DNA from 3 places in the Romboutsia sp. Marseille-P6047 genome. Region 1 is predicted to be linked to each of the others. Evidence: predicted binding sites of a transcription regulator. Region 1 holds the regulator's gene; each other region holds the start of a gene.
The links. Region 1 encodes HrcA, which represses chaperone genes, less so after heat shock. Its sites were predicted from a motif close to TTAGCACTCNNNNNNNNNGAGTGCTAA; they were not measured.
Positions count from the first base shown of each region.

Region 1 (10,511 bases):
GGGTTAAATCTATAAAGTTATAAACAGAGAATTAAGCGTTCATTCCGTTTAACTTTTGAGCTAACTTAGCTATTTTTCTAGCAGCAGCGTTCTTGTGTATAGTTCCTTTAGATGCAACTTGAGATATTCTCTTTTGAGCATATTGGAATCTTTGAGTAGCTTCTTCTTTATTTCCTGCCATTACAGCTTCTTCGAATCTTCTTATAGCAGTTTTTAATTGAGATTTTCTAGCTCTGTTTAAAGCAGTTTTCTTCTCGATAACTTTTATTCTTTTCTTAGCTGATTTTATGTTTGCCATGTGAGTTCACCCCCTCATACATTTTTTATTATATTCGTCGTCAACATATTAGATTTTAACAGAAATAAATCTAAAAATCAAGGATAATTTATTCATAATCTTATTTTTATAATATCTTGTTGCTTTTGACTTTTAAGATTATAACCTATATAAAAATAATTTACAACATATAATTTAATTATACTCACTTTTACAAAAATATAATTTTTGTTATAAAATACTAAAATTTGTTAACACTTATAAATATCATTCAATAAATACTGGAGGTTAACATGTTTAAAATAAGAACGGACTTAGCATTAGAAGCAAAAGAAGTATACGCACAAGAACAAGAAACAAATGAGCTCCCTGGAGTAAATGTTGAAACTAAGGAATTAGAGAATTGTACAGTCACTAAGGTTGACGTTATAGATGAACAAGGTTCTATGATAATGAATAAAGGTATAGGAACTTATATAACTTTAGAAAGTAATTTAATGAAATATGATGATGATGATTCAAGAGAAGAAATTATAAATTACTTGAAAGATGAATTAATAGGTATATTTGGAGACGACAAAACTAAAAAAACTTTAATAATTGGTTTGGGAAATTGGAATATAACTTCTGATGCATTGGGACCTAAAAGTGTATCTAAAACTTTAGTTACTAGGCATATATTTAAAAATTACAATAAAGATTATGATGATGACTTTACTGAAGTTGCTGCACTTAGTCCAGGAGTTATGGGAATCACAGGAATAGAGACGAGTGAAACTGTAAAAGCAATTGTAGATACAATTAAACCAGATAGAGTAGTGGCAATAGATGCATTAGCTTCAAGAAAAATGGAGAGAGTAAATGCTACTATACAAATATCAACAGCAGGTATATCTCCAGGAGGAGGAGTGGGAAATAAGAGGAAAGCTCTAAATAAGGAGTATTTAGGAGTAGATGTTATAGCTATAGGGGTACCAACTGTAGTAGATGCAGCTACATTAACGAATGATGTTTTAGATATGGCTATTGATAATCTAATGAATGAATCTAGAGAGTCAGAAGGATTTTATAATATGTTAAAGAAATTAAAAGAAGAAGAAAAATATCAATTAATAAAAGATTCATTAGAACCATATGATAAAAACTTAATTGTAACACCTAAAGATATCGATGAAACTATAGAAAACTTATCAATAATAATAAGTGAAGGTTTAAATAGATCATTACACCCAGGAAGGATAAGTAAATAAGGAGGAATAATAATGGAAAAAAAACGCATTAAGGCAAAATTATTGGCCTGTGTGTTAATTTGTATCTTACCAACAACTACATTCGCTATGGATAAAGATGATTTTTTTAGATATTTAATAGATTCTTCTTATCCAGAAACTGATACAAATCAAGAAAAAGACTCAGCAATTAAAAATGAAGAAGAAAGTGAAGAAAGCGAAGATTATATAAAAGTTCACATAGGTGAAGAAAATATACCAACTCTAAATGCTGGTAGTGAAGAAACTAAAAAAGAGAGCGCAATAGCTCTTTCGACTCAATATAAAGATAATATAAGAGTTACAAGTTCAAACCCTAGAATATTAATATACCATACTCATAGTGCTGAAACTTACTCAAACTCACCTGATGGAAATTATCATTCACAAGATATAGAGAATTCTGTAATGCAAGTAGGTAGTTTGTTAACTACTGAATTGAGTAATAAGGGGTGGGGTGTAGTTCATACAACAAAATACCATGACTATCCATCATACAACAACTCGTACTCAAGTAGCTTAAGTACAATAAAAACATTACTTTCACAATATAATACTGTGGATATAGCTATAGATCTACATAGAGATGCATCTGCTGAGGTAAATGAAGAGTCTAATAAAAATTACACAACTACTATAAATGGAGAAAAAGTAGCTCAGTTTTGTTTTGTAGTAGGTATGAAAAATGAAAACATAGATGAAGTAATGAAAACAGCAACAGATCTTACTAATTTAGCAAATGAAAAGTATCCAGGTATAGCTAAAGCAGTAGTAGAGAAACCATATGGTAGATTTAATCAATATGTAGCTGATAAAGGCATCTTAATTGAAGTTGGAAGTAATGCAACTAGTATAGAAGAAGCGAGTGCTAGCGTTAAATATATAGCAGATGTATTAGATTCCTATTTTAAATAAGTTTTAAATTTAGGAGCTTATAATGAGTCGTTTAGAAAAAAATATAGAGAGAAGATATAAAAAGCAAAGAAAAAGATTTATACTAAAGTTAGTATTTATCGCAACAATGACAGTTTTAACTAGTATATGTTTAGTTATAGTATATGATAATGCTAATACTATGTTAGGTAATTCTACATTTATAGATGCTAGTACAGAGATATTAGAAAGTTTAGGTATATATATAAAAAATCAAATTAGTAGCTTTAAATGATATTACTTTTAAAATTTGTAAATAAAAGAAATAAAATAGGACTTAAGTTGATACTTAAGTCTTATTTTATTTCTTTTATTTACATAAATGCGGATATATTATAAAATAAAAGCTATGATATTAATAATAAGGAGGAATAAAGGTGGACAATAAACAAAGTAGAACTAGAAATTTTAGTATAATAGCGCATATAGATCACGGGAAGTCTACCTTAGCTGATAGATTAATACAGAAAACAGGTCTTGTTAGTGATAGAGAAATGAAAGATCAGTTATTAGATAATATGGATCTTGAAAGAGAAAGAGGAATCACTATAAAGTTACAAAATATAAGATTAGTTTATAAAGCTAAGGATGGAAATGAATACTTCTTAAATCTTATAGATACTCCAGGTCACGTAGACTTTAACTATGAGGTATCTAGAAGTTTAGCAGCTTGTGAAGGTGCATTATTAGTAGTGGATGCAGCACAAGGTGTAGAAGCTCAAACTTTAGCTAATGTTTATTTAGCATTAGATCAAGATTTAGAAATATTACCAGTTATAAATAAGATAGATTTACCAAGTGCTAGACCAGATGAAATAAAGGCAGAGATAGAAGATATAATAGGTCTTGATGCTAGTGAAGCTCCACTTATATCTGCAAAAAGTGGATTAAACATAGAAGATGTTTTAGAAGCTATAGTAAAAAATATACCAGCTCCTCAAGGAGATAAAGAAGCGCCATTAAAAGCTTTGATATTTGACTCATACTATGATGCATATAAAGGTGTTATAGCTTATGTTAGAGTTTATGAAGGTACTGTTAAAAAAGGTATGACTATTAAGATGATGAACACTAATAAAACTTTCGAGGTAACTGAAGTTGGTGTTATGGCTCCTGGACAAAGAGAACTTGATGAATTAGCTGCAGGTGATGTTGGTTATATAGCTGCCAGCATAAAGGATATAAGAAGCTGTCATGTGGGAGACACAATTACTGATGCAAATAATCCTACTGAAAATTCATTACCAGGTTATAAGAAAGCTACTCCAATGGTTTATTGTGGTATATATCCAGGTGAAGGTGAAAAGTATGAAAATGTGAGGGATGCATTAGAAAAGATGCAAGTTAATGATGCTGCTCTTGAGTTTGAGTCAGAAACATCGGCTGCATTAGGATTTGGTTTTAGATGTGGATTCTTAGGTCTTTTACATTTAGAAATAATACAAGAAAGATTAGAAAGAGAGTTTGATCTGAACTTAGTTACAACTGCTCCTTCTGTTATATATAGAGTTACTAAGACTGATGGAGAAATAGTAATGGTTCAAAATCCAGCAAACTTACCAGAAGTATCTGAGATAAAAATGATAGAAGAGCCAATTGCAAAAGGTGATATCATTGTTCCTAAGGATTATGTAGGTGTAGTTATGGAGCTATGTCAAGAAAGACGTGGAACAATGTTAAATATGGAATATATAGATGAAAAAAGAGTTATGCTTCACTATGATCTTCCGTTAAATGAAGTTATATATGATTTCTTTGATGCATTAAAATCAAGAACAAGAGGATATGGCTCTCTAGATTATGAGATAAAAGGATATGTTCCTTCAGATCTTGTAAAACTTGATATATTAATAAATAAAGAGCAAGTAGATGCTTTAAGTTTTATAGTTCATGAAAGTAGAGCTTATCCAAGAGGTAAGGCTATGTGTGAGAAGTTAAAGAATGAAATACCAAGACATCAATTTGCTGTTCCAATACAAGCAGCGGTTGGAAATAAAGTTGTTGCAAGAGAGACTATAAGTGCACTTAGAAAAGACGTTCTTGCTAAGTGTTATGGAGGAGATATTTCTCGTAAGAAAAAGCTTCTTGAAAAACAAAAAGAAGGTAAGAAACGTATGAGACAAATAGGATCTGTAGAAGTTCCACAAAAAGCATTTATGTCTGTACTGAAATTAGATGATTAATATTAAATTTAAATAAAATAAAAAAACAGATACATAAAAATATGTGTCTGTTTTTTTATTTAATAAGATATTAAGATATGTAACCAATATATTAAATTTAATAATTAAAGAGAAGCTGGTAATACTAAATATGTAAAAAAATATATTTTTTATTATATTTGGTAAGGAGGCAGCTTATGAGTAATGGATTAAAGAAGACCTTAGGATTGGGAACCGCATTATCTACCGTAATAGGGCTAGTAATAGGTTCTGGTGTGTTTTTTAAACCTCAAGCAATATATACTACAACAAATGGTGCTCCAGGTCTTGGTATAATAGCTTGGATAGTAGGTGGTATTATAACTATTATGGCTGGTCTTACGGCAGCGGAAGTATCAGCAGCTATTCCTAGAACTGGAGGCATGATGGTATATATAGAAGAAATATATGGAAAAAAGTGGGGCTTTTTAACAGGATGGATGCAAACTGTATTATTTTTTCCTGGTACAATAGCAGCTATAGCTGTAATATTTGCTCAACAATGTGCAGAGTTATTTGGATATTCAGCAACGAATATGTCTATAGTTCTTCCTATTGCTTTGGGTATAATAATACTATTAGCTCTTCTAAATAATATAGGATCTTCTTTTGGTGGTGCTATACAAAATATAGCAACAATAGGTAAATTATTGCCATTAATATTAATAATAATATTTGGATTTATAAAAGGTAATGGAGGTAATAGTGTATTTTCACCATTAGTTGGGCCTGGAGTAAATGCAAGTACTGCAATGGGACAAGTACTTATTGCAACTTTATTTGCATATGATGGATGGATAAATGTAGGGGCTATAGCGGGTGAAATGAAAAATCCAGGTAAGGACTTACCGACTGCAATAGTTGGAGGTTTATCTGCGGTTATGGCGGTATATATAATTATAAATTTAGCCTATTTGAGAGTTGCAGATGCATCAGAATTAGCATTAGTTACATCACCAGCAACATTGGTAGCTACAAGATTATTTGGTGATATTGGAGGAAAGATAATAACAATAGGTATATTAATATCTGTATTTGGAACACTAAATGGTTATCTTCTTACAGGACCTAGAATACCATATACTTTAGCTAGACAAAATATAATTCCAGGTAGTAAAGCATTATCAAAAGTAAATAAAGGAGGCTCTCCTACAAACTCAACTTGGCTAGTTGCTATATTAGCTTGTATATATGCTTTATCTGGACAGTTTAACTTATTAACAGATTTAACTGTATTTATAGTATGGGTATTTTATGTACTTACTTTTATAGGTGTTATAAAGTTAAGAAAAGATAATCCAGAATTAGATAGACCATATAAGGTTCCTTTATATCCTCTAATACCAATAATAGCTATAGTTGGAGGGTTATTCGTTATAGTTAATCAATTAATTACTGCTACGATTATAGCATTAGGAGGAATAATTATAACTTTAATAGGTATTCCAGTATATAGTTATATGTCTAAAAAAAATGAACATTAAAATTTTAATAGAAAATAATATTTAAATTGAAAAAAATGGGTAAAATAAAATAGATTAAAATATAAGTTCTATATAAAGTGTTTTTAGGCTTATATTTTAATCTTTTTTTATTATATAGAAATTTATATAACTATAATATGGTAAAAATAAGATGACTTAGAGTAAAATATAAATTACAAAAATAGATATTAAGGTAGGTATTTGAATGTTTGGATTGTACATACATATTCCATTTTGTGTAAAAAAATGTAACTATTGTGATTTTAACTCATTTAAATTAGATAAGAATCTAAAAAGTACATATTTAGAAGATTTAAGGAAAGAAATGGAATTATATAAAAATGAAGTAAGCGAAGAAATAACAAGTATATTTTTAGGCGGAGGAACTCCAAGTATACTAAATGGAGGTGAAATTAAATATATATTTAAATCTATAAAAGAAAATTTTAAGGTAAGTGATAATGCAGAGATAACTATAGAGTGTAATCCTGGAACGTTAACTGTAGATAAACTTAGAGCAATGAGAGAGTGTGGGATAAATAGGCTTAGTATAGGCTTACAAGCGACTCAAAATAATCATTTAAAATATATTGGAAGGATACATAGTTATGACGAGTTTGAGAAAAATTATAAAGAAGCTTTAAAAGAGGGATTTAAAAATATAAATGTAGACTTAATGTATTGTCTTCCTAATCAGACATTTGAGGAGTGGAAAGAAAGTTTAGAAAAGATAACGCATTTAAATCCGACTCATATATCTGCATATTCTTTAATATTAGAAGAAGGTACAGAACTATACAACATGCATCAAAGAAAAGAATTTAAACTTATGGATGAAGATACTGATATTGATATGTATGAATATACAATAAATTATCTAAATTCAAAAGGATATAAACAGTACGAAATATCAAATTATGCTAAAGAAGGATTTGAATGTGAGCATAATATACTTTACTGGAAGTGTGAACATTATATAGGATTAGGACCAGGTGCTTCTGGATATATTAAAAATATTAGATATGGAAACGTATGTGATTTAAATGAATATCATAAAATGATTGAAAAAAATGAAAAACCTATAGAAAGTAAAGAGATACTTAGTAAACAAGATAGTATAGAAGAGAAAATATTTATGGGTCTTAGAATGAATGACGGAATAAAATTTAATGATTTTAAAAATAAATTTAATATTGATTTTCTAGAAGTTTATAAAAGTCAATTAAGAGATTTAAGTGAAAAAGGATTAATATCTATAACTGAGGAAAGTATGAAATTAACTCAAAGAGGACGAGAAATATCTAATAGTATATTTATTGAATTTATGAATTAATAGTAAAAGTGTTGACAAAATAACTTTATAGTGATATAAATTAAATATAATCTTTTTAGCACTCGGATTTAGTGAGTGCTAACAGCAGGGAGGTGCAAGGATGGAATTAAATGAAAGAAAGTTAAATATCCTTAAAGCAATAATAAAAGACTACATAGATACTGCCGAAGCTGTAGGATCAAGAACTATATCTAAAAAGTATAACTTAGGTGTAAGTGCAGCTACGATAAGAAATGAAATGGCAGATCTAGAAGAATTAGGATATTTAATCCAACCTCATACATCTGCTGGTAGAGTACCAACGGAAAAAGGTTATAAATTATATGTAGATACACTTATGGCAACTAGTGAATTAAGTGACACAGATAAAAAGATGATTGAAAAATGTGTTCGTGATAATATAAATCACATACAAGATCTTATTCATGAAACTTCAAAGTTATTATCTGAGCTTACAAACTATACAACTATAGGATTTGCAAAAAACTTAGTTAATTATAGCACTATTAAACATATACAATTAGTTAGTATGAATGAAAATAATATTTTATTAATTGTAGTAACAGACAAAGGTGATATAAAGAAAGAAACTATATCCACTAAAGTTTATTTAGAACAAACAAAATTGAATATAATTTCTGATAATTTAACTAAAAAGCTAGGTGGAAAAACAATAACTCATTTAGACGATAGATTTGTAGCGTTTATAAAACATGAAATTGGAGAGTACTCTAATTTAATTGATCAACTTATAAATGCGTTGAATTCAAATTTATCAAGTGAAGAGCTTTATATGACTTTAAGTGGAGCTACAAATATATTAAGCTATCCAGAGTTTAATGATGTATTAAAGGCAAGATCTTTTTTCAATATGCTAGAGGAAAAAGATAATATAACTAAGATGACAAAATCTAAAGGTATATTAAAAGATAATACAAATATAATTATTGGTAGTGATAATGAAGTTGCAGAAGCTCAAGAATATAGTGTTGTCACAACCACATACAAAGTTGATGAAAACTCAGTAGGAAGAATAAGCTTTATAGGGCCTACTAGAATGGATTATTCTAGGATTTACTCTATAATAAGTTATATCAACTTACTGATTAATAATAAAAAATAAAAATTGAGGGGTGCAGTATCTTGGAAAAAAATATTCAACAAGATGAAAAAGATACTTTAGTAAACGAAGAAGTGGAAAATCAAGAGGTTAATACACAAGACGTTAGTGCTGAAGAATCAACTGAGTCTAGCCAAGATGATAATGTAATAGACATAAATACGAGGTTAGATGAAGAAAAAATGAAAGAAGAATTAACTAAAGAAAAAGAAAAATATCAAAGGTTGCAAGCAGAATACTCAAATTATATAAGAAGAACAAATCAAGAGAAAGAAACAATTGGTTTATTCGCTAATGAAAAAATAATAACTGAACTTATACCAGTTATAGATAGTATGGAAAGAGCTGTTGAAGCTTGTGATAATAAAGAAGATAATTTATTTGAAGGTATAAACTTAGTTCATAAGCAACTTAAGGATACATTAGCTAAATTTGGTGTGGAGGAAATAGAAGCAGAAAATGCTGACTTTGATCCAAATCTACATTTAGCAGTTATGCAAGAAAGTGTAGATGGCATAGATGCTAACAAAGTAATAATGGTACTTCAAAAAGGTTATAAGTTAGGAACTAAAGTAATAAGACCTACAATGGTTAAAGTTTCTTGCTAAGTAAAATGTAAGTAAATTTATAAAAATTTAAATTATAATAAATCACTTAAGGAGGATATAAATTATGGGAAAAGTAATAGGAATAGATTTAGGAACAACTAACTCTTGTGTTGCAGTACTTGAAGGTGGAGAACCACAAATAATAGCAAATACAGAAGGTATGAGAACTACTCCATCAGTAGTAGCTTTCACTAAAGATGGAGAAAGAATAGTAGGAGAACCTGCTAAAAGACAAGCGGTTACAAATGCAGATAAAACTGTAATATCAATAAAAACTCATATGGGAACAGATTACAAAGTTAACATAGATGGTAAAGGATATACTCCACAAGAAATATCAGCTATAATATTACAAAAATTAAAAGCTGATGCTGAAAGTTATTTAGGTCAACCTGTAACTGAAGCTGTTATAACAGTACCAGCTTACTTTACAGATGCTCAAAGACAAGCAACTAAAGATGCTGGTAGAATAGCAGGTCTTGATGTTAAGAGAATAATAAATGAACCAACTGCTGCAGCTTTAGCATATGGTATGGATAAATTAGATCAAGAAAAGAAAATATTAGTATTTGACTTAGGTGGAGGTACTTTTGACGTATCTATACTTGAAATAGGTGATGGTACTTTCGAAGTTTTAGCTACTGCTGGTAATAATAGATTAGGTGGAGATGACTTTGACCAAGTTATAATAGATTATTTAGCTGATGAATTCAAAAAAGCTGAAGGTGTAGATTTAAGAAATGATAAAATGGCTCTTCAAAGATTAAAAGAAGCTGCTGAAAAAGCTAAAAAAGAATTATCTTCAACAATGAGCTCAAACATAAACTTACCATTTATAACAGCTACTGCAGAAGGTCCAAAGCATTTAAATATAGATTTAAGTAGAGCTAAATTTGATGAATTAACTTCTCATTTAGTTGAAAAAACTATGGAACCAACAAAAAGAGCATTACAAGATGCAGGATTATCTACATCTGATATAGATGATGTATTATTAGTAGGTGGATCTACAAGAATACCAGCTGTTCAAGAAGCTGTTAAGAAGTTTATAGGAAAAGATCCTCATAAAGGTATAAACCCAGATGAGTGTGTTGCTGCAGGTGCTGCTATACAAGCTGGTGTTTTAACTGGTGAAGTTAACGACTTATTATTATTAGACGTAACTCCATTATCATTAGGTATAGAAACTTTAGGTAATGTATTTACTAAAATAATAGAAAGAAATACAACTATACCAACTAAGAAGTCTCAAGTATTCTCAACTGCTCAAGATAACCAAACTGCTGT
Region 1 covers NZ_UWOT01000022.1:15,708-26,218, forward strand. Annotated here, with positions in the region: gene rpsT (30S ribosomal protein S20) at 32-298, opposite strand; gene gpr (GPR endopeptidase) at 571-1,527, shown strand; gene spoIIP (stage II sporulation protein P) at 1,540-2,460, shown strand; gene EIH23_RS15360 (hypothetical protein) at 2,483-2,713, shown strand; gene lepA (translation elongation factor 4) at 2,856-4,661, shown strand; gene EIH23_RS15370 (APC family permease) at 4,838-6,163, shown strand; gene hemW (radical SAM family heme chaperone HemW) at 6,369-7,496, shown strand; gene hrcA (heat-inducible transcriptional repressor HrcA) at 7,597-8,619, shown strand; gene grpE (nucleotide exchange factor GrpE) at 8,640-9,224, shown strand; gene dnaK (molecular chaperone DnaK) at 9,289-10,511, shown strand, end outside.

Region 2 (10,511 bases), on a different contig from region 1:
AGTCTTTCAGCAGCTCCACCTTGGAATGTTATTAATCCAGCATTTATACCGTAAGATGCTATATAAGAAGTAACTACTATAGAAACTACTACAGTTACTACTGTTGGTATTAAAGATATCATAGCTGCTTCTCTTGGTTGAGTGTCAGCTTCTTGAGCTGCCATAGCTAATGCCCCAAGACCAGTTTCTGCAGTTTGTAGTACTTTTTGCATACCTAATACAAATCCTAACATTATACCACTAAATCCATTAACTGGATTTGTCATACCTTCTATAATATGAGCAAAGTAAGTTGGTATATAGTTTCCAGTTTTAATAACGAATAATGTGAAGAATATAAAATACCCTGCAACAGCTGTACCTATCATATAAGTCATGGCATTCATAAATATTTCATGTTTCTTAGATAATACTAATACAGCAACTACTGCTATTACTGGTACAACTATAAACATATATCTTTGAAGTAAAGTAAGATTCATTCCCATAAATTCACTTGTTACTAACTTAGCAACTGAATCTATACCTGAGAATTGGAATCCACCAAACCCAAATACTGCTAACGCCACAAAACATACAGCGTAAACCATACCTAATGAAGGATGTATTAAATCTCCTATATATTCCTTTGGACTTTTACCCATTATTTTTGAGTTTAATGTTTCAGAATAAGAAACTGGTACCATTATACAAGCTCCTAATAAAGCCCATATAGCCATAGCTTCTACGTTTACTTCTCCTGAAGCAGAGAATTTAGATAAAGCACCAAGAACCCCTATTATAGCTCCAGTACCTATCATTGCACCTAATGATATAGATGCAGGTCCTATTATGTTTTTAAATTTTAATCCAGCTGGCTTAGTAGCTTTCTTTTGTATCATGCCTATTGTTCTTATTGATGTAAATGCGCCAACAATTAACATGAATGGTAAGAATACTGGCCAAACCGCATCAGAAATACCTGTTATGATAGTTTCTAATTGATGTAACATGCGTTTTTCTCCTTCTTAAATATAAATTTTTATAATTTCTACGCTTTTAGGATATTTTAACCTTAATAATATAAAAATATCAATAAAAAAAAGATACATTATTTTAATTAAATCCATATTAAATAAAAGCAATAAATTTTTAAATTATATTGCTTAAAAACTAAAAAAGTTTTCCTTTTAGATTTAACTAAAAAATATATCTTGTTATGTATTATTCGCCAATTATAAATCAATAATATCAATATCTAATAATAATTGTCAAGTATTTATCATTTATTTTTTATTTTTTTATTTTTCAATAAATTATTTTTTATTTTTTCTACCTATTTATATATAATTCTAAACATATGCAAATTTTATTTTAAAATTTCAAATTATCATTTAAGATTTCTATATATCTCAAGGATTCGGATACTAGCATTTTACTTTCATGCTTTTCATTATCATTTATTCTCTCTTTCCAAATTTTATCAAAGAATATTTTTAATATTTCATCTAATTTTTTATCATTTATAATTAAGTAGTTTTCACTATCTTCATTGGGGTTTTCTTTTAAAAATGACATATTTTTTGATAAATACATTGATGGTTTTTCTTCATTTTTAAAATCATCCAATACAGAGTTCTCAATAACCTTAAGATTTATATTATCTTTTTCTTCTAACAGTTTTTTCATATGACTTAAATGACGCTGTCTTTGTTCTAAACTTAAATTTATAGGCTTATTGAAAAATGTCATATTTCCACTAGATACATATGTTCTAAACACTGATTCATACATGATAATATTTAATTTAGAATTATATGTTACATTTTGTAGTATTGTATCTATTTTTTTTAGCTTAATTAACGCTTCTTTCTCATCTCCAAAAATATTTTTACCAATTTCTAAAAATAAATCTGATGGCATAAACAACTCAGTTACTGATCCAACTAACCACCTTAAATCTTGATCCATGATGTAATTCATATAGCGTTGGCTTATAATTATCTCTTCTGGTGTTTTTTTTCTAAACATATGTCTACTTTGAGTGCTTATCATCTCTTCTAAAGTATGGTACATTTCATCAACTACATCATCATCTGTAGATGTTATCGTTGTTATACACTTATGATTGTTGTAAATAGCTGTATGAGCACATTTATTTTTTACTGCTGACATAAATATATTTGATGGAAAGTCACAACTATATAATTCAGCATTAATCCTCCCCCTTGATGTAACCATATTTATGAACAACATCACATCAAATATTATTTCTTTAATATCATTATCAGAATCAAAACTTATCAAGTACTTCATTTTCACTAACTCTTTATGATTACTAGACTTATTATTTTCACCATTTCTTATTCCTGCAAGATGCACCTTATCTTCTCTATTTAAAGAAAATAAATTACAAAGTACTGTCATATCTGAAAGCCCCGCTTCTTCTATAAAACTTATTATCTCATCATCTAAATATTTTTTTCTAAGTGTAGGATTTATTGTTTGTATACTATTATTTTTTCTAATATCTTTTTTTAATGTTTTTTTATTATTTTTATTGTAACTATATAAATAAGATTCACTTAACTTTTCTTCTATCGTTTTTTTCAAAATTTCACTTTTATTTTCATTTTCTGTAGTATTTATTTCAAAATAATCACTTATATCACGTAGTGATGACTCACTTGAAGATTTTACTATAAAATCAGCTGTAATTTTACTTATATTTTTTATATTCTTAGCAGCTGGTAACATAGTTGAATTAATCCACTTACTGATATAAGATACATCATATCCTAATTCCATAGCTAGAGAGTAATTCTTTTGTCCCGAAAAATAAATTAATTTCTCAATTAATTTACCAAATTCTCTTTCAATCATTTCTAACCCTCCTTTTTGTAAAATGCACATTTTTATAATATCATACCCATATTATGTACACAATGTTATGATATCTATTTTATCGAAAATAGTCGTATTTTTAGTTTTTTATCATTTATTTAATAAAATTGAATCTTTTTATTTCAAGTTTCATCATTTTATTTCATTTGTTGGTGTATATCCTTATATGTTATGTTTATAATGTAATATATTTTTAAGTATATTTTTAACTTTAATAATAAATTTTCGTAATAGATTAAAATATAGTGTTATGTATTGTTCGCCGACAAATTATAACATAATTTTAATTTCGAAATTCAATACTGCAAATAAAGTGTATTAAATTTATATTTAACAAAGACAACTATTTACATAGTTGTTTCTCTTGATACCTATTTTTATATTGTTAAATTAAAATCCTTTATTCAACACACCTCTAATATCAAATTAAATTATTCATTTTAATTATTTATAAATATATTTTCTACTTATTTTAGACTAACATACATTTTTTAATAATTATTGTAAAAGATAAACTTATATTGAAATAATTTATTTTTAAAACTTTCTTACTAGGTACTATTTTAACTTCCAAGTAATATATATTGTTTAATTTAAGGAGGAAACTTATATTATGAATGCATCTAATAACAAAAAAGAAAATCAATTTTTTTATGGATGGATAATCGTTATAGCATGCTTACTTATACAAATCATTCCCTTTGGAGTAGGCGCTAACCTACCACCTGCATTTACAAATTATGTTGTGAAAGGAGAAGGTTTTAGCTTTGCTGCATTTTCATTAATATTTACTATAGGTACTATAGCATCTGCTATTTGTTCTCCTTTTATAGGAAAATTATTCACTAAAGTTAATGCGAAAGTATTATATATAGTTGGTTCTATACTACTTGGTGGAGGATTTATGTTATATTCATTTGCAGGTAATAATTTATTTGCATATTATGCAATAGCTGCATTGGTTCAAGTAGGGCTTGCAATAGTATCAGCTATAGGAGTTCCAACGCTTATTAACTCTTGGTTCAAAGTTAATAAAGGCCTTGCTATGGGTATTGCATTTTCCGGAGGTGGTATAGGTAATATATTCCTTCAAGTGTTAGCAGGAAAATGGTTATCTGATCCAAACATAGGATATAGGGGAGCTTATTTAAGATTTGGTATGATAGCTTTAATTACATCATTACTAATTTCAATATTCCTTATAAGAATGCCGAAATCTGATGCTGAATTAGCTGCTAATATACCTAAAAAGAAAAAAGGAGAAGAACATGCCATAAATCATATACCTTGGGGTTATAAAGTATCAGAAGTAACTAAAATGGCTCAGTTTTGGATAATTGGTATATCATTTATATTTGTAGGATTCTATGTAAGTGGTATGGTACTTCAATTTATAGCCTTCTTTCAAAATCTAGAAGCTTCTGGTCAACTTAGAATGCCTGCTGCTATGATTGCATCTTTATTTGGCTTTTTCTCAATATTCGGTAATCTATTCGGAGGAGTATTATTTGATAAATTAGGACTATCTAAATCATTTGGTCTTGCAGGTATTTTAGTTGTTACATGTGGTATTTGTTTAATATTTGTTCCTAATATAAATGAACTTGCATATATATTTGCTGCTGGGTTAGGTATCTCAATGTTCTCATATATTATGGGCCCTTCATATATGACTGGAGTATTATTCGGTGATAGAGATTATGGTACTATACTAGGATTGATACAAGTATTCTTTGCCTTAGGATTCGCTATAGGTTCGCCTATATTCGGAATAATTCTAGATAGATTTGGTTGGAATGCAGGTTGGATATCTACCATAGTTTATGCAATAATCGCTTATATCGGTTTAATAAGTGCATGCTCAACTATATTAAGAGTAAACAAAGAAAATAATGTGACTGAAACAAAAAGAATATCTTAATAATATAAAAAATGCTGTTAATAAACCAAATATAAAGTTAGGTTTATTAACAGCATTTTGATTTCCTATATAATTATTACTATAAAGAAATTACAATACTCATTAACTTATTACTTCTCTGTATAAATTCTTCTAATTCTTCTGGTTTTAATTCCTTATTTGATAATAATGCTAAGTCTATTATTTGATTACATATTAAATCTATACTTTCTTTCTTATCTTCATTGCCTTTTAATGATAATATCTTTTGTATTATAGGATTCTTTTCATTTATAACAAGAGTTTTTTCTTCTTGGAGATTCATACCTAAATCCATACCTACAAACCTAGATTGCATTTCCATCATTCTTCTGGTATGTTCTGATACCAATACTATAGCTGGTATTTCTTCATTTTTTAAGCTTTCAACAGAGTAATTTTTTATTTTATTTTCAGATATACTCTTAAATATATCTTTTAATATATTTTTATCTTCTTCTTTCATATTAGATTCGTCTTTATTTTTTAATACTTCAGATATATCTGAGTCTATTCTATTAAAGCTAGTGCCTGCTTCTTTATACTCCATAAAAGAAATAAAATGGTTATCTATACTGGAATCCAACACAACTGCGTTTAATCCATATTCTTTGAACAATTTTATATATTGAGATTGTTGCTTCTGATCACTTATATAAAATACTTTATTTTCATGACTTTCTTTTGAAGATTCCTTATAATCATTTAATGTCATGTAATTTCCTTCTATATCTTTAAATAAGATATAATCTTTTATCTTTTCATAGAAAGATTCATCCTTTAAACATCCAAATTTTATAAATACTTGTATATCATCCCAGAACTTATTATATTCATCCCTTTCATTTTTAAATAGAGATTTTAGTTTATCAGCCACCTTCTTAACTATATGTTTAGATATCTTAGTAACATCTCTATCATTTTGTAAGAAACTTCTAGATACATTTAAAGGTAAGTCTGGACAATCTATTACACCTTTAAGTAATAATAAAAACTCTGGTATAACTTCTTTTATATTATCTGCTACAAATACTTGATTATTATAAAGTTTTACTTTTCCTTCAACTAATTCAAATTCATTATTTAATTTAGGGAAATACAGTATCCCCTTTAAGTTGAATGGATAATCCACATTTAAATGTATCCAAAATAAGGGCTCTTCAAAAGAATTAAATACCTTTCTGTAAAATTCTTTATACTCTTCATCTGTACAATCCTTAGGTGATTTTAACCATAGAGGATTAATATCATTTAAAGGTTTTTTTTCAAATTCATCATTACTTCCCTCATCATTTTTATCATCAGAAGCTTCTAAATAAATTTCAACAGGTAAGAATGAACAATATTTTTCTATAATTTCTCTTACTTCATATTCATTTAAAAACTCTTTACTATCATCATCTAAATATAGAGTTATACTTGTTCCTCTTTCTGTTCTAGTATCAGATTTAGATATTTCATACTCAAGCCCATCTTCTGATACCCATCTAACCGGTTGTGCATTTTCTATATAAGACATTGTATCTATTTGTACTTTTTTAGATACCATGAACGAAGAATAAAATCCTAGTCCAAAATGGCCTATTATATCATTAGATTCTTCTATCTTATCCTTATACTTATTAAAGAAATCTTCTGCACCAGAGAATGCAACTTGATTTATATATTTTTCAACCTCTTCAGCTGTCATACCTATACCATTATCAGTAAAACATAAAGTTCCATCGTTTTGATTTATTGATACGGTTATCTTGTATTTGCTATCCCCATTATCATTAGCTTCTCCTAGTGAAACTAACCTCTTATATTTATTTACTGCATCACATCCATTACTTATAAGTTCCCTTATGAATATATCCTTATCAGAGTATAACCATTTTTTTATTATAGGGAAAATATTTTCTGTATGTATTGAAATACTACCTTTTTGTACTGACACTAGTACCCCTCCTTTTAATAATGTCATTTTATTTATAAAATTAAAAATTTATAGTCTATCTATAGTTAAAGATAAAATATATAAACTATACTTAATTTATATATTCTATCCTTAACTCTGATATCCTATAAATTTTCTAACTATACTTTAAATTTTAAATCCAATCTATTATATTAATCTATAGATATATATTTTTTAGGTTCATTTTGTTTTATATTTAATTTTGGAACTATTAGTTGTAAAATTCCATTATTGTAACCAGCTTTTATATCTTCTTCTTTTACACTGTCCCCAACATAAAAACTACGAGAACATTGTCCTGTATATCTTTCTCTATGAATATAGTTTCTTTCTGCATTATTTTCCTCATTAGATTCACTCTTAAATGCACTAACTATTAAATACCCATTGTCTAAAGATATTTTTATATCTTCTTTTTTAAATCCTGGTAAGTCCATGTCTATAATGTAATTATCACCTTGCTCCTGAATATCAGTTTTCATCATTTTTTGATAATTAACTGGTTTAAAAAACTCATTTTCAAATAACTCATCAAAAAAACTATCATTAAATAAATTTCCTATATTTCTTCTAGGTACTAATTTCATATATATCACCTTCCTTACAATTATTATTATACTCTTTTTATTAGCACTGTCAACCGATGAGTGCTAATAAATTATATAAAACTTTTATTTTATATATAATTCTTTTTTAAATAAAAAAATAAGGAATGCCATTTTGCACTCCTTATTTTTTTTATTTAAAGTATTTCACACCTGATTCAAATATCATTTGGTCTTTTTCACCTAATATATTCTTACATACTTGATTTCCAATTCTCTCAGAGTGACCCATTTTACCTAATATTCTTCCATCTACACTAGTTATACCTTCAACTCCATAGAAAGATCCATTTGGATTAAAATCTATATCATAAGTTGCATTTCCATTAAAGTCTACATATTGAGTGGCTATTTGTCCATTTTCTATTAAAGTTCTCATAGTTTCTTCATTAGCAACAAATTTACCTTCTCCATGAGATATAGGTATACTATGTATATCACCTACAGATGTATTAGCTAGCCAAGGTGACTTATTAGAAGCTATTCTAGTTTGAACCATCTTAGCTTGATGTCTTCCTATATTATTATAAGTAAGTGTTGGTGCATCGACACTTGGCTTTCTTATTTCACCATATGGCACTAATCCAAGCTTTATAAGAGCCTGGAATCCATTACAAATACCTAGCATTAACCCATCTTGCTTAGTTAAAAATTCATTTACAGCTTCTGCTACCCTTTCATTTCTAAATACTGTAGCTATAAATTTAGCAGAACCATCAGGTTCATCTCCTGCACTAAATCCTCCTGGTAGCATAATCATTTGTGAAGATTTTATTTCTTTAACTATTGTATCTATAGATTCTTCTATATCTTTATAAGTTAAGTTTTTAAATACTTTTATACTTACATTAGCTCCTGCTTTTTCAAATGCTTTAGATAAATCATACTCGCAGTTTGTTCCAGGGAATGTTGGTATAAATACCTTAGGAGATACAATACTTATAGATGATTTTTTAGCTTCTCCACCTGATACAAAGTTTATAGTTTCTATCTTATCTTTAATTTCTATAGATTTAGTTGGGAATATTGGCTCTAAAGTATCACAATGCGCTTTATATAGTTCGTCTAATAATATGTCTTCATCTGCTATAACTATACTTTCTTTTTCAATTGTATTACCTAATACTATATAGTTATATCCATCTAGTATACTTAAATCATTACTAGCTAGTTCAAGAACTATATTTCCATAACTTGCTTCAAATAGTTTATCCGTTTCTTCATATAAATTACTAGATTCTTCATTAAATTTAAATCCTATTTTATTGCCAAATGCCATCTTACTTATAGCTTCACCTACGCCTGCAAATCCTAATGCATATGTTGATAAAACCTGTTTTTTGTGTATAAGTTCTCTTAATTTCTCTAGATTTTTCTTTAATTCATCAAAGTTAACAACTCCATTTTCTAATCTTTCTGTGCATAACATTACAACTTTTGAATTAGCCTTCTTAAATTCTGGGGATACTACTACTTTTGCATCTACAGTATCCACAGCAAAAGAAACTAACGTTGGAGGAACCTCTATATCTTTAAATGTTCCTGACATACTATCTTTACCACCTATTGCAGGTATTTCAAGTTTATTTTGAGCATAGAATGCACCAAGTAAAGCAGAGAATGGTTTACCCCACTTAGTTGGATTATCCCCAAGCTTTTCAAAATACTCTTGTAAAGTAAGTCTTGTTGTTTTATAATTACCCCCAATAGCAACAAGTTTACACACAGATTCAACAACTGCATATAACGCTCCATGGAATGGACTCCATTTACCTATCTTAGGATTATATCCATATGTCATTATTGTAGAGGTATTCGTCTCCCCTTTAAGTACAGGAATTTTCGCAACCATCCCTTGAGCTGGAGTACTTTGGTACCTACCACCAAACGGCATAAGTACAGTATTGCTTCCTATTGTATTATCAAACTTTTCTACTAATCCTTTTTGTGAGCAAACATTTAAATCTGATAATGTTTCTATAAATTTATCTTTTAATGAAACTTCTTTAGCTAGAGCTATATCTGATAAACCTTCTGAAAATATACAAACTCCATCAGTCGATGAGTATTCACTATCATTTTTATATGAACTTGAATTAAAAAAAGTTTTCTCTTCATTTACTTTACTAACATGAACCTTAGTAGTTTGTTTCACACCATTTGTATCTAAGAATTCTCTATTAATATCTACTATAGCCTTTTTATTCCAAAACATTCTTAAATAACCTGTATCTGTTACTGTAGCAACATGAGTAGCTTCTAAATTTTCTTCTTTAGCTAAAGCTATAAATTTATCTTTATTTTCTTTATTTATAGCAACCGCCATACGTTCTTGAGATTCTGATATTGCAAGTTCAGTTCCATCAAGTCCATCATACTTTTTAGGAACTAAATCTAAGTTTATATCTAAACTATCTGCTATTTCACCTATAGCAACACAAACTCCACCCGCTCCAAAGTCATTACATCTTTTTATCATTTGTGCAACTTCTTTATTTCTAAAGAATCTTTGTATTTTTCTTTCATTAGGAGCATCACCTTTTTGAACTTCAGCACTACAATTAAGTATTGATTCTTCACTATGTTCTTTAGATGAACCAGTAGCTCCTCCACATCCATCTCTTCCTGTTTTTCCACCAAGAAGTATTATTACATCTCCTGATATTGGTCTTTCTCTAACTACATTTTCTTTAGGTACTGCTGCTATAACCGCACCTATTTCCATTCTCTTTGCTACGAAATCTTCATCATATACTTCAGCAACTTGACCTGTGGTTAATCCTATTTGGTTACCATATGAACTATATCCATGAGCTGCTTCAGTAGTTATTTTCCTTTGCATTAATTTGCCTGATAATGTATCTTCTAAAGACGTTCTAGGATCGGCACTTCCAGTTACACGCATAGCTTGATATACATAACTTCTTCCTGATAATGGATCCCTTATAGCTCCACCTAAACAAGTAGCAGCTCCACCAAATGGTTCAATTTCAGTTGGATGATTGTGAGTTTCATTTTTAAACATTACTAAATACTTTTCAATCTTACCTTCTATTTCAACATCAACATTTATACTACATGCATTTATTTCTTCACTTACATCTAAATCTTCTAACTTACCATC
Region 2 covers NZ_UWOT01000011.1:71,685-82,195, reverse strand. Annotated here, with positions in the region: gene EIH23_RS11685 (alanine:cation symporter family protein) at 1-992, opposite strand, end outside; gene EIH23_RS11680 (hypothetical protein) at 1,354-2,862, opposite strand; gene EIH23_RS11675 (conjugated bile salt MFS transporter) at 3,497-4,804, shown strand; gene htpG (molecular chaperone HtpG) at 4,884-6,788, opposite strand; gene EIH23_RS11665 (Hsp20/alpha crystallin family protein) at 6,935-7,369, opposite strand; gene EIH23_RS11660 (phosphoribosylformylglycinamidine synthase) at 7,521-10,511, opposite strand, start outside.
Region 2: a site for HrcA is predicted at 7,410-7,436, ahead of EIH23_RS11665 (Hsp20/alpha crystallin family protein). Genes of this name have one in related genera too.

Region 3 (10,511 bases), on a different contig from region 1:
AGCAACATTAAGTATTAGTACAATTTCAGACATAGGATTTTCAGGAATTTTATTTATAATTTTACAAATGTCAATAACCTTAATAGGAGTTATATATATAGGAAATAAACTAGGTTTTTCAAAAAACTTTTCATATTTAATGGCAAGTGGTAATGCGGTTTGTGGTTCATCTGCTATAGCTGCAACAGCACCTGTAATTGATGCTGATGATAGAGAAAAAGGAATAGCTGTAACTATAGTAAATGTTACTGGAATAGTATTAATGTTCTTACTTCCTCTTTTAACTCAACTTTTATATAAAAATAACATTACGCAAACATCTGGAATGATAGGTGGAATACTACAATCTGTAGGTCAGGTTGTAGCAAGTGGAGCAATGGTAAGTGAACATGTAAAAGATATGTCTATGATATTCAAAATAGTACGTATAATATTTTTAGTAGTAGTTGTATTTGCATTAGGACATTTAAAACATAAGTCTAATAAGGAGATTTTAGAAGAAGAAGTCGATGATATAGAGAGAGGAAAAATAAAAGTACCATGGTATGTAATAGGATTCTTTATAACATGTGCTTTATTCTCTTTACACATAATAAGTCCTCAAGTATCTCTATTAGCTAAGAATATAAGTAATAAACTTGAAATAATAGCATTAGCGGCTATTGGGCTAAGAGTTAATATAAGAGATTTAATTCAACAAGGTAAAGCAGCTACGATATATGCAGTATCTGTAGGTACTTTACAAATTATTTCAGCAATAATATTAATCGCTTTATTAATCAGATAAATAATTATATAAATAAAAAAGATGCTTAAAAAGCATCTTTTTATTTATATAATTATTTATAAAAAGTAATTTAAAAATTATATTCCTAATGTTTCTTTTATTTTACTGCATAGCATGTCAAGATGTTCTGGATTATTTATTAAATCAACTTCATTTATATTTACATATAAAACAGGAGATTGATCGTATTCAGCTATCCATTTTTCATATCTATTATGAAGATTTGACCAATATTCTAAGTCAACAGCTTTTTCCATATCACGTCCTCTAAGATTTATTCTATCTATTATAGTATCTAAAGAACCGTCTAAGTAGATCATTAAATCAGGCTTTTTTAGATATGGAACCATATCATTGAATAAGTCCCTGTAAGTTATATAGTCTCTTTTAGTCATTTTTTTATTATCATATAAGTTTCTAGCAAATATTTCAACATCTTCGTATATACTTCTATCTTGTATATTATTTAGTCCGTTAGTATGAATCTCTTTTTGTTGTTTAAACCTCTGAGCTAAGAAATAAAGTTGAAGATGAAACCCCCACTCCTCTTGATTCTGGTAAAAATCTTCTAAGTATGGATTACCATCAACTTTTTCAAAGTGAGTTTCAAAACCTAGTTTTTCTCCCACTAATTTTGTTAAAGTTGATTTTCCAGCACCTACATTTCCTGCTACAGTTATAAACTTATCTCTACTAGCGGGAGTATTACTTTGGTTTATTAATTTAAACATGTTGCTGTCCTCCTAAAGTTGTCATTGCTTTTGTTACTTTGTCTATTATGAAATTTCTGTCTTTCTCATTATTTAAGAAATCTAAATTAGAATTATCTATTTCTATGATTATAGGTTCTTTTCCCATAAAATTATGTTTTATAGATAGGGGGTTAAAATAATATTTATACTCAGATCTTAACTCATCGATATAATTTCTATCCATTTGTCTTTCAAAACTTCTATCTCTCATAGCAATTCTTTTCATCAACACATCTGTATCAGAATTCAAGTATACGATTATATCTGGTTGAGGTAAATCATTAACAAAAGTATTGTACACTTGTTTATATCTATGAAATTGCATTTTATCAAGTGTTAAACCTGCAAATATAAGATTTTTTATTATATGATAATCACTTACAACACCAATATGGTTGCTTAAAAGCTCTTTTTCTGTGTCTTCTAATTGTTTTACTCTATTAAATAAAAAGAATGCTTCTGTTTGTAAAGCATAACCTTTTATATCTGTATAAAACTTTGATAAAAAAGGATTTTCTTCAACTATTTCTCTTAAAAGAGTATAATTGAAGTGTTCATTAAGGATTGTTGCAAGAGTAGTTTTACCTACTCCAATAGGACCCTCTATAGCAATAAAAATACCTCTATCGTTCATATAAGTTCACCTTCTACTGATTAATGTCTAGTGTATTTTATCAAAAAATTTTAATTAATTCTACTCTAGATTTTTAGAACTAAGTTTGTATATGATAAAAAGATTATTTAAATTAATTGCATAATGGGTAAATTAAGTCTATAAACAAACGTAAAAATAACAAATAAGGAGAAAAAATAATGAATGTATATGAAAAAGAAAACTCAGTTGTATTAGAAGGAATCACAGATTTTGATCCTAAGCATATATTTGAATGTGGTCAATGTTTTAGATGGCATAGACAAGATGATGATTCTTATACAGGTGTAGCAAAAGGAAAAATATTAAATGTAAAAAGAGAAGGAAATATTGTTTATTTAAATAATACTAATTTAGAGGACTTTAATAACATTTGGTTTAATTACTTTGATTTAGAAAGAAATTATACAGAGATAAAAAACACATTGAGAAGTATGGATGAATATTTAGATAAAGCAAGTGATTTTGGATGGGGAATAAGGATACTTCAGCAAGATGGATGGGAAATGCTTATATCATTTATAATTTCGTCAAATAATAGAATACCAATGATTCAAAGAGCAATAGAAAATTTATCAGAGAGATTTGGAGAGTATATAGGGGAGTATAATGGAAAAAAATATTACTCGTTTCCAACTCCTGAACAATTAAATAAGGCATCGCAAGAAGAAATAAGAGCCTGTCAAACTGGATTTAGAGATAAGTATATAAAAAGCACAACTCAAAGAGTTGTTGAGGACAATGATAATGTGGGTGAATATACTAAATTAAGTACGGATGAATGTTTAAAAGAGTTATTGAAATTTAATGGTGTAGGACCTAAAGTCGGTGATTGTATAGCATTATTTGGGATGAGAAAATATGATACATTCCCTGTTGATGTTTGGGTAAAAAGAGTAATGCAAGAATTTTATGTTACAGAAGATATGAGTTTACCAAAAATAAGAGCATATGCTATTGATAAGTTTGGAGATTTAGCTGGGTTCGCACAACAATATCTATTCTACTATGCTAGAGAGTTGGGTATAGGTAGATAGTCTAATAGGGAGGGAATATGGATATTGTACAAGGTTTAATATTAGGATTTTTAATTTTATCCTATATATCAGGGACCATAATATCAATGACAATATTACTTGAAAATAGAGACCCTTCTAAAACTGTAACTTGGCTATTGATATTTATTTTACTACCAGGGATAGGTTTAATTATTTACGCTGTTTTTGGAAGAAATTTAAGGAAAATAAAGATATTTAAAACCCAAGAGTTAGCTAGTAATATGAAGGAAGAGAAACTATTTAAAAATATAGAAGAAATAAATAAATTAATAGAGTTAGAACAAGATACCATTAGCATAAGCAAATTCTTAAAAGATAATGAAGAGGACAACGCACGTCTAAAAATAATAAGTTTATTACTAAATACAGGTATGTTTCCTTTCACTACAAACAATAAAGTAGATATATTTATAGATGGAAATGAAAAGTTTAAAAATCTTTTGGATGATATAAGTAAAGCTAATAATCATATACATTTAGAATACTTTATTATAAAAGATAGTGAAATAGGTCAAAAAATAAAACAACTATTAATAAAAAAAGCTAAAGAAAATGTTAAAGTTAGAATTTTATATGATGATGTAGGGTGTTGGAGATTTTGGTTTCATAGAAAATTTTTTAATGAGATGAAGTCTTATGGTATAGAGATTGTACCATTTTTACCTACTAAGTTTCCTATTATAGGAGGTAAATTAAATTATAGGAACCATAGGAAGATAGCTGTTATAGATGGGAAAATAGGATATACAGGAGGAGTAAACATAGGCGATGAATATATGGGTAAAAACAAAAAGTTTGGATATTGGAGAGATACTCATATTAGAATAGAAGGAACATCTGTATATATGTTGCAAATGACATTTTTAATTGATTGGTATTACAATACAAAAGAAGTTTTATTAGATAAAGAATATTTTCCTAAGTTAAGTGAATGTGGAAATTCTATGATACAAGTTGTAGCAAGTGGTCCAGATAGTGATTGGGAGGCTATACACTATGCATATTTTTTAGGTATATGCCAAGCTAAAAAAAGCATATACATTGAAACACCATATTTTATACCAGATGAAAGTATATTAAGAGCTTTAAAGAGCGCTGCATTAAGTGGAGTAGATGTTAGAATTATATTCCCTAAAATAGTAGATCATAAAATAGTTAATACAGCTTCTTATTCATACTTTGATGACATCCTGAAATCTGGAGGAAAAGTATATTTATATAATAAAGGATTCATTCATTCGAAAGTCATTATTATAGATGATATTATAGCATCTACAGGTTCTGCTAATATGGATCTAAGAAGTTTCATGTTAAATTTTGAGATAAATGCATTTATATATGATCAAACTGTTATTAAATTAATGAAGGATGACTTCTTTGAGGATATGAAAAACAGTGAAGAAATAAATATAGATGAATTTAAAAATAGAAGTATAGTTAAAAAGTCTAAAGAATCTATAGCTAGATTGTTTTCTCCAATATTATAATATTCTAACATTAATGCATTTTAAAGGGGGAATTATGTCTAAAATGGGCGTTTTAAAATACTTAAAAAGAGTTGAAAAATATATGTGATTGGTATATCATAATAATTGTTAGCACTCTTAATTAAAGAGTGATAAAATATAAGTTAATTAATATTTCAATCTACATATAAAAATTCATTAGGAGGTATAAACAATGAAAATAAGACCATTAGCTGACAGAGTTGTAATTAAAAAAGTTGAAGCAGAAGAAAAAACTGCAAGTGGAATAGTTTTACCTGGAGCTGCTAAAGAACAGCCTCAAATAGCAGAAGTTGTTGAAGTTGGTCCAGGAGGAATTGTTGATGGAAAAGAGATAACTATGGAATTAAAAGTTGGAGATAAGGTTATATTCCAAAAATATTCTGGAACTGAAGTTAAATTAGATGGACAAGAATATACAATATTAAGACAAAGCGAAATACTTGCTGTTGTAGAATAATTAATTAGGAGGGGTTAAGATGGCTAAAGAAATTAAATTTGCTCAAGATACAAGAAAAGCTTTAGAAACTGGTGTGAATAAGTTAGCAGATACTGTTAAAGTTACATTAGGACCAAAGGGAAGAAATGTAATACTAGATAAAAAATTTGGTGCACCATTAATAACAAATGATGGTGTTACTATAGCTAAGGAAATAGAGTTAGAAGATAGATTTGAAAATATGGGAGCTCAACTTGTTAAAGAAGTTGCTATAAAAACTAATGATGTAGCAGGAGATGGTACTACTACTGCTACAGTTTTAGCTCAAGCTATTATAAGAGAAGGTTTAAAAAATGTAACTGCAGGAGCTAATCCAATACTTATAAGAAAAGGTATACAAAAAGCTGTTGAAGTTGCAGTTGAAGAATTAAAATCTCAATCAAGAACTATAGAAACAAAAGAGTCTATATCTCAAATAGCTTCTATATCGGCAGGAGATGAAGAGGTTGGGAAATTAATAGCTGAAGCTATGGAAATAGTAGGAAGAGATGGTGTTATAACTGTTGAAGAATCTAAAACTATGCATACTGAATTAGATACAGTTGAAGGTATGCAATTTGATAGAGGATTTGTGTCTGCGTATATGGTAACAGATGTAGATAAGATGGAAGCAGTATTAAATGACCCATACATATTAATAACAGACAAGAAAATATCTAATATACAAGAAATATTACCAGTTCTTGAGCAAATAGTTCAACAAGGTAGAAAGTTATTAATAATAGCTGAAGATGTTGAAGGTGAAGCATTATCTACATTAGTAGTTAACAAATTAAGAGGAACATTTGAAGTTGTTGCAGTTAAAGCTCCAGGGTTTGGAGATAGAAGAAAACAAATGTTAGAAGATATAGCTATACTTACTGGAGGAACAGTAATATCTGAAGAATTAGGATATGAATTAAAAGAAGCGGATTTATCATTATTAGGTAGAGCATCTTCTGTTAAAGTTAATAAGGAAACTACTACAATAGTAGGTGGAGTTGGAGAAAAAGTAGATATAGAAAATAGAGTTAGTCAAATAAAACATCAAATATCAGAAACTACTTCTGAATTTGATAAAGAGAAATTAATGGAAAGATTAGCTAAACTTTCTGGTGGAGTAGCTGTAGTTAAAGTTGGGGCTACAACAGAAGTTGAAATGAAAGAGAAAAAGCTAAGAATAGAAGATGCACTAAATGCAACTAGAGCTGGTGTTGAAGAAGGTATGGTAGCTGGTGGAGGTACTGCATTGGTAAGCGTAATACCAGTTGTGGAAAAACTAATAGAAAACTTAGATGGTGAAGCTAAAATAGGTGCTCAAATAGTAAGAAGGGCACTAGAAGAGCCATTAAGACAAATTGCAATTAATGCAGGACTTGAAGGTGCAGTTATAATACAGAATGTAATGACTTCTGAACCTGAAGTTGGTTTTGATGCACTAAATGAACAATATGTAAATATGATAGAAGCAGGTATAGTTGACCCAACTAAGGTTACTAGAAGTGCTTTACAAAATGCAGCATCTATAGCAGGAGTATTTTTAACAACAGAGGCTGCTGTTGCTGATATACCAGGAGAAGAACAACCTCCAATGGGTGGCGGAATGCCAGGGATGATGTAATTAAAGTTTAAATAAAAACGTCATGAAGATATTAAATTTAATGTCTTCATGACGTTTTTTATTGCATTTTATAAGGATAATAATGGAAAACACATAAGTTGATAAGTTATAATTAATACATAGTGTAAATTAAAATATAAATTAAGGGGAGTATAATATGGATATAAGAGAATTATTAAGTGGGGTTAAAAATGGTTCGGTTAATATTGATGAAGCCTTAAAGTCCCTTAAAGATTTACCATATGAGGATATAGGGTACGCTAATATAGACCATCATAGAAAAATAAGGACAGGGTATCCTGAAGTTATTTATTGTGAAGGAAAAAATGATGATCAAATTATTGGGATAATAGAAAGAATGACACAAAAAAACAGTAATATACTTGGTACAAGGTGTAGAAAAGAAACTTATAACAAAGTAAAACAAATTTACCCTAATGCAGAATATGAAGATATTTCGAAAATTTTAAAAATACAAAATCATGATATAGAAAATAACGGGAAGGGCAAGATTGTTGTGATTACAGGAGGAACATCAGATATACCAGTAGCAGATGAAGCTTATTATACAGCTAAATTTTTAGGTAATACTGTAGAGAGAATATATGATGTAGGAGTTGCAGGAATACATAGGTTATTAAGTAAAAAGCATATAATTGAAAGTGCGAGGGTAATAATAGCTGTTGCAGGTATGGAGGGAGCATTGCCGAGTGTTGTAGGAGGACTTGTAGATGTACCGATAATAGCTGTACCAACATCTGTAGGATATGGAGCTAATTTTGGAGGATTATCATCGCTTTTAACAATGTTAAACAGTTGTGCATCTGGGATATCAGTTGTTAATATAGATAATGGATTTGGAGCAGGTTATCTAGCTTCAATGATTAATAAGCTAAAGTAGGTTAATGGGGGTAAGATATGGATCAAAGGATAATTTATTTTGATATTGTAAATGGAATATCAGGGGATATGACTTTAGCAACTCTTTTAAACTTAGGAGTTTCGAAGGAAATATTTTTAGAAGAACTGAGTAAGTTGAATTTAAATAACGAATTTGAAATAAAAATAATATCTAAGATTGAAAATGGAATAAAAGGGACAAATGTAGATGTAATAATAAAAGAGCAAAACGTTCATAGACATTTAGTAGATATATATAATATAATTGATCAAAGTTATTTAAATGAAAATGTAAAAAGTATGGCTAAAAAAGTATTTATGACAATCGGTGAGGCTGAAGCTAATGTTCATGGTACTACTATAGATAAAATTCATTTTCATGAAGTCGGAGCAATAGATTCTATTGTAGATATTGTAGGAGCATGTATACTTATAGATTTACTATGCGTGGATAAAATATATTCAACACATGTTCCAGTAGGTTCGGGACTTGTGAAATGCGATCATGGTGTTATGCCTATACCAGCACCTGCCACTTTAGAAATATTAAAAGGAGTTCCTATAAAGTTAAATTCTGTAAAAGGAGAGTGTACAACTCCGACAGGAGCTGCAATAATAAAAACATTATGTGATGAATTTGTTGATGTATTAGAATTTGAACCAAAACAAATAGGATATGGGATAGGTCATAAGACATTTGAGATACCTAATATGTTGAGAAGTGTATTAGGTATAAAAAAAAACAAAAATTTATATATGAAATAATTTGTAATATTGATGATATGTCTCCGGAAGTATACTCTTATTTATATGAGAAATTATTAGATGAGGGTGTATTAGATATATATACAGAAAGTATATATATGAAAAAAAATAGACCAGCAACTAAATTATGTGTATTGTGCAAAGAGCAAGACTTAAATAGATTTATAGAAATTATACTTATACAAACTAGCAGTTTTGGGGTAAGGTATAATAAGTATAGTAGAGAGGAACTAAATAGATCTTTTCAAAAAATACATACAAAATATGGTGAAGTTACTGTAAAGTTAGGATACTATAATAATAAACTAATTAAAGCTACTCCTGAGTATGAAGAATGTAAATCTATAGCAAAACGATATGATATAAGCATAAATGAAGTATATTTTGAAATAAACTGTATAATAAAACAGAAAATTAATTCTAAATTGTTGACATAAGGAATAAATTTTGATAAATTTATATACACCTAAAGAAATAAAATTGAAATTAAACGTCACTCGTATATACCCGAAAATAAGGTTTGGGAGTTTCTACCGAGATACCGTAAATATCTTGACTATGAGTGAAATTATTATTAGCAAAGTATCAAAGTAAAGTAAATATGTAGGCTGATAAATGAATCCCTATATGTTAGCTATAAATGGATACTTTGAAAGCCTGTATAGTAATTTCACTTCTAAGTAAAAATTTGAAGTTATTATACAGGTTTTTTTATTTATACTTTTTTAATACGAACAAAAATACAAATATATAATAAAAAATTCGATAAGGTAAATAATGAAAGGAGAAAAACTATGGCAACTATAATAAAAGAAGGTTTAACGTTTGATGATGTTTTACTGATACCACAAAAATCAGAGGTATTGCCACAAAATGTTAAGACAGAAACATATCTAACTAATAAAATAAAACTTAACATACCTTTAATGAGTGCAGGTATGGATACAGTTACAGAGTCAAAAATGGCTATATCAATGGCTAGACAAGGTGGTATAGGAATAATCCATAAAAATATGACGATAGAAGAACAAGCGTTAGAAGTTGACAAAGTTAAAAGAAGTGAAAGTGGTGTTATAGTAGATCCTTTCTATTTATCAAAAGATCATACAATAAAAGATGCAGATGATATAATGGGTAGATATAAGATATCAGGAGTTCCAATAGTAGATGAATATAATAAGTTAATTGGGATAATAACTAATAGAGATATAAAATTTGAAGATGATATGACTAGACGCATCGAAGATGCTATGACTAAAGAAAATTTAGTTACTGCAAGAGAAGGAATTGATTTAGTAGAAGCTCAAGCTATACTAAAGAAACATAAAATTGAAAAACTACCTATAGTAGATGATGAAGGTTACTTAAAAGGTTTAATAACTATAAAGGATATAGAAAAGAAAATTCAATATCCAAACTCAGCAAAAGATTCACATGGAAGACTTTTATGTGGAGCAGCAGTAGGAATAGGATCAGACCTTATAGAAAGAGTGTCAGCTTTAGTGAAAGCTAATGTTGATGTAGTTGTTTTAGATAGTGCTCATGGACATTCTAAAGGAGTTATAAATGCTGTTACAAGAATAAAAGAAGTATATCCAGAACTTCAAGTAATAGCAGGAAATGTTGCTACAGCTCAAGCTACAGAAGATTTAATAAAAGCAGGAGCGGACTGTGTAAAGGTAGGTATTGGTCCTGGTTCTATATGTACAACAAGAGTTGTTGCAGGAATTGGGGTTCCTCAATTAACAGCAGTTATGGATTGTGCTCAGGTTGCAGCAAAGTATAACGTACCTATAATTGCTGATGGTGGTATAAAGTACTCAGGAGATATTGTAAAAGCATTAGCAGGTGGAGCATCAGTTTGTATGATGGGATCAATGTTTGCTGGAACAGAAGAAAGTCCGGGTGAAACAGTTCTTTACAAAGGTAGATCATATAAAACATATAGAGGAATGGGATCTATAGCAGCTATGGAGAAGGGTTCTAAAGATAG
Region 3 covers NZ_UWOT01000011.1:46,661-57,171, forward strand. Annotated here, with positions in the region: gene EIH23_RS11550 (YeiH family protein) at 1-787, shown strand, start outside; gene EIH23_RS11555 (deoxynucleoside kinase) at 865-1,518, opposite strand; gene EIH23_RS11560 (deoxynucleoside kinase) at 1,511-2,173, opposite strand; gene EIH23_RS11565 (DNA-3-methyladenine glycosylase family protein) at 2,353-3,228, shown strand; gene cls (cardiolipin synthase) at 3,246-4,736, shown strand; gene EIH23_RS11575 (co-chaperone GroES) at 4,930-5,214, shown strand; gene groL (chaperonin GroEL) at 5,234-6,853, shown strand; gene larB (nickel pincer cofactor biosynthesis protein LarB) at 7,011-7,754, shown strand; partial or broken gene larC (nickel pincer cofactor biosynthesis protein LarC) at 7,823-8,955, shown strand; purine riboswitch at 8,996-9,097, shown strand; gene guaB (IMP dehydrogenase) at 9,313-10,511, shown strand, end outside.
Region 3: a site for HrcA is predicted at 4,845-4,871, ahead of EIH23_RS11575 (co-chaperone GroES). Genes of this name have one in related genera too.